2 regions of the Pantoea sp. F_5 genome follow, and region 1 is predicted to be linked to the other one. Evidence: predicted binding sites of a transcription regulator. Region 1 holds the regulator's gene; the other holds the start of a gene.
The links. Region 1 encodes LexA, which represses DNA repair genes until DNA is damaged. Its sites were predicted from a motif close to TNCTGTATGTACATACAGNA; they were not measured.
Positions count from the first base shown of each region.

Region 2: the regulator LexA is predicted to act here: its motif matches at 1,287-1,306, upstream of dinB (DNA polymerase IV).

Region 1 covers NZ_VWUO01000008.1:196,767-198,972, forward strand. Annotated here, with positions in the region: gene dinF (MATE family efflux transporter DinF) at 1-344, opposite strand, end outside; gene lexA (transcriptional repressor LexA) at 444-1,058, opposite strand; gene F3I44_RS12990 (diacylglycerol kinase) at 1,164-1,532, opposite strand; gene plsB (glycerol-3-phosphate 1-O-acyltransferase PlsB) at 1,660-2,206, shown strand, end outside.
Region 2 covers NZ_VWUO01000011.1:130,886-133,091, reverse strand. Annotated here, with positions in the region: gene F3I44_RS15905 (class II glutamine amidotransferase) at 1-356, shown strand, start outside; gene dpaA (peptidoglycan meso-diaminopimelic acid protein amidase) at 327-1,073, opposite strand; gene dinB (DNA polymerase IV) at 1,318-2,206, shown strand, end outside.

The DNA.
Region 1 (2,206 bases):
GTCGCCAGCTGAATAATCGGATAACGTAAAGCGATGAACAGTACACCTGCCAGCAGCGCAATAATCAGCGGCTGAGTCAGCGCGCGTGCCAGCGCGGTTTTATCGCCCGCACCAAACGCCTGTGCCGTCAGGCCAGTTGTACTCATTCGAAGGAAAAGCAGCAGCATAAAGAGGAAGCTGGTCACCGTGGTCCCGACCGCAACCCCGCCAAGATAGACGGGGCTGTCGAGATGACCAATGACTGCAGTATCGACCACCCCCAGTAAGGGAACAGTGATATTTGAAAGGATCATCGGCAGCGCAAGCCGCCAGAGGTTTTTATCGGTTGCCGTAATAAAGCGCATTCGCCGTTCCGTGCTCGGTGTCGCTGCGCAAAACAGGCAGCGACAAAATTAGGGCAGACAGAATAGCATCAGTAAAGGCGAATGCACGCCGGCCTCAAATCAGAGCCACTCGCCGTTGCGTACCACGCCAACCGCCAGACCTTCGATGGTCAGGGACTGTGCACGGGTATCGACAACAATCGGGTCGAAGTCGCTGTTTTCAGGCAGCAGATGCACGATAGCACCCTGCTTTTTCCAGCGCTTAACGGTGACTTCATCATCAATGCGGGCAACGACAACCTGGCCGTTGCGCACATCCTGGGTTTTATGTACCGCGAGCAGGTCGCCATCCATAATCCCGATATCTTTCATCGACATTCCGCTGACGCGCAGCAGGAAGTCAGCAGACGGCTTAAACAGGCCCGGATCCACTTTATAGTGGGTTTCGATATGTTCCTGCGCCATGATCGGCTCACCGGCAGCAACCCGGCCAATCAACGGTATGCCTTCTGAGGCTTCTTCTTCCATTAGCAGACGAATGCCGCGCGATGCACCGGAAACGATCTCGATGACGCCTTTACGCGCCAGCGCTTTCAGGTGCTCTTCTGCCGCATTCGGTGAGCGGAAGCCCAGTTGTGCAGCAATCTCTGCGCGCGTAGGCGGCATGCCTGTTGAAGAAATATGGTCGCGAATCAGGTCATAGACCTGCTGCTGCCTGCTGGTTAATGCTTTCATCCCGCCCCCTGGTTGTTTATACAGTCGCTGTGAGTATATACAGGTATTGGCGAAATGGAAACCGATTGTCAGGCAAAACGCGGCTTCTGGCGCGATATGGAACGCTTATCGCAAATGTGTCCAGAGCAGCGCGATCCAGACAAACAGTGCCAGTAAGATGCTGATCAGTACCGCCGCAGAGCCCATATCTTTGGCCCGGCCTGCCAGCGGATGATGCTCCTGACCGATGCGATCGACCACCGCTTCAATGGCGCTATTGAGGATTTCGACGATGACCACCAGCACCACCGACCCAATCATCAGGATGCGCGAGATCACATCGACATCCAGCCAGCAGGCGATAATGATCGCCGCCAGCGCAGCCAGGGCTTCCTGACGAAACGCCGCTTCATGTTGCCACGCGGCACGCAGCCCCTGCCAGGAGTAACCTGCGGCTTTTACTATTCTGATAAGTCCGGTGGCATTATTTGCCATGTGTGGGAACCCTTTTATCGGATTGACGTCAATGTCTGGGCTGCGTGCATTTGGCACCACCACAGATCTTCGCTGCACTTTCTGGTATGCTTGCGGCGCTTTGCTAACAAGAGGCTTCATGTTGTCTATGTCAGGTTGGCGTAAACTTTATTATAAATTGCTTAATTTACCACTCTCGTTTCTGGTAAAGAGTAAGGCCATTCCGGCCGATCCCGTGTCTGAACATGGTCTGGATCCGACCCGACCTATTATGTATGTTTTGCCTTACGATTCGAAGGCTGACTTACTGACTTTGCGCGCGCAGTGTCTGCGGCATCATCTGCCCGATCCGCTCTCTCCACTGGAGATTGATGGTTCCCTGCTGCCTCGCCACGTCTTTATCCACGATGGCCCGCGCGTCTTCCCCTATTTTGTACCCAGCGTGGAATCGGTGAAAATTTTCCACGATTACCTGGACCTGCATCGCAATAATCCCACGCTGGATATTCAGATGCTTCCCGTCACCGTGATGTTTGGTCGTGCACCGGGACGTGAAGTTCAGGGCGAAGCCACACCACACCTGCGGGTGCTGAACGGCGTGCAGAAGTTCTTTGCGGTCATCTGGCATGGGCGCGACAGCTTTGTCCGCTTCTCGCCGACCGTCTCTCTGCGGCGTATGGCCACGGAACATGGGA
Region 2 (2,206 bases), on a different contig from region 1:
TGCATCAGCTGGCGACGCGCTATCCACGCACGCCGGGCAACTGGCCGGCGGTGTTCCGCTTCATTGGCGAGCTGGCCGGTTCGTTACGGCAGAAGGGCGTATTTAACATGCTGCTGTCAGATGGTCGGTATCTGATGGCTTTCTGCTCCACCAACCTGTTCTGGATCACCCGCCGGGCACCGTTTGGCCGGGCGCAGTTACTGGATCAGGATGTGGAAGTTGATTTCCAGCAGCACACCACGCCGCATGACGTGGTGACGGTGATTGCTACGCAGCCACTGACGGCCAATGAAACCTGGCAGCGGATTGCGCCAGGTGAATGGGCATTATTCTGCCTTGGAGAGCGCCAGGAATGAACGGGAAGCGGCTTCGGGACTGGCTAAAACCGGTGCCGGGCTGCTGTTCATCACATATTTCCCGCTGGCGACATTGACCATCGGCGGCTGGTGATACTTCGCAAAATAAGCGTATCCCGGCTGCAGCTGCTGCCAGAAGCTGGCATAGGTGGAGTAGCGGTGACGCTGCATGTTGCTGTCGGTCATGCGGAACGGATAGATGCTGATGCTGACATCCTGCTGGCCATTACGCAGCGCCGCGTTCACATAAGTAAAAATCTCATCCATATAGGCGTTCGTCATGGCGTAGCAGCCAATTGACTTACAGTCGCCATGAATCATCAGGTAGTTGCCGCTATATCCCTGATTACGATCGTACTGATTCGGGAAGCCAATGTTAATCGCGCGATAAAAGCGGCTATCCGGCTTCAGCTGATTCAGCTTCACGTTGTAAAAACCTTCCGGGCTTTTGAAATCGCCTTCACGCCGTTTCGGGCCGAGGCCGCCAGAAAAGTTACAGATGCGATAGGTATCCAGCAGGCGGAATTCGTTACCGATTTTGCCGTAGAGTTCGAGTGTGCGTTCTTCCTTGAAGATCTGGATATAGACCGGGGTACCGAGTAACTGTTTCTTTAATTCTTTGCTGACCGGTGCCGCTGACTGAACGGGTTCGGGTGTCATTGCCATGCTGAGGGCTGGCAGTAAAATCATCGCAAACAGGAGTGCGATTTTGCCCATGCTGTGTATACCTTGAGGTGAAGAGAACATGACGCAAATAGTGCGTCTTTGTTTGCATTATCGGAACTGTCCGCTACCGCAGCGAAACATTAAACATTGTCTGTTTTTTTAGCAAGACACCGACAGCCAGATTCGCGATTTACTGAAAGATATTCGGCCACAAATTTGTAAACTTTAATTGTGGGCACGACAAATATTGCAGTTACTCCTGCCAACTGTATACTTATCCAGTGCCGGAGGGGGTATGCGTAAAATCATTCATGTCGATATGGACTGCTTCTATGCCGCGGTGGAGATGCGTGATAATCCCCAGCTGCGCGATATCCCGATCGCCATTGGTGGCAGCCGTGAACGTCGTGGCGTGATCAGCACCGCCAACTATCCGGCCCGCAAATTTGGCGTGCGCAGTGCGATGCCAACCGGCATGGCTCTCAAGTTATGCCCGCATCTGCGCCTGCTGCCAGGCCGTTTTGACGCCTACAAAGAAGCCTCCGCGCAGATTCGCGACATCTTTACCCGCTACACCCCGCTGATTGAACCGCTCTCCCTCGATGAAGCCTATCTGGATGTCACCGACAGCCCGCACTGTCACGGCTCCGCCACGCTGATGGCACAGGAAATCCGTGCGACCATCTTCCGTGAAACCAGACTGACCGCGTCAGCGGGTATCGCGCCGATTAAATTCCTGGCGAAGATTGCCTCGGACCTGAATAAGCCGGACGGACAGTATGTAATTACCCCGCCGGAGATGGCCGGTTTTCTGCTGTCCCTGCCGCTGGCGAAAATTCCAGGCGTCGGCAAGGTGTCGGCCAAAAAGCTGGAGGAGATGGGGCTGGTCACCTGTGGCGACGTGCAGAAGGCCGATTTAGCGCTGCTGCTGAAGCGCTTTGGTAAGTTTGGCCGGGTGCTGTGGGAGCGCAGCCACGGCATTGATGACCGTGAGGTGATCGTGGAGCGCGAGCGTAAATCGCTGGGGGTGGAGCGCACGCTGGCGGAAGATATCAGCGACTGGGACGCCTGTCTGGAGATTATCGACTTTCTCTATGCTGAACTGGATCGCCGGTTGACGCAGATTCGACCTGACAAACAGGTGGCGCGGCAGGGCGTGAAACTGAAGTTCAGTGATTTTCAGC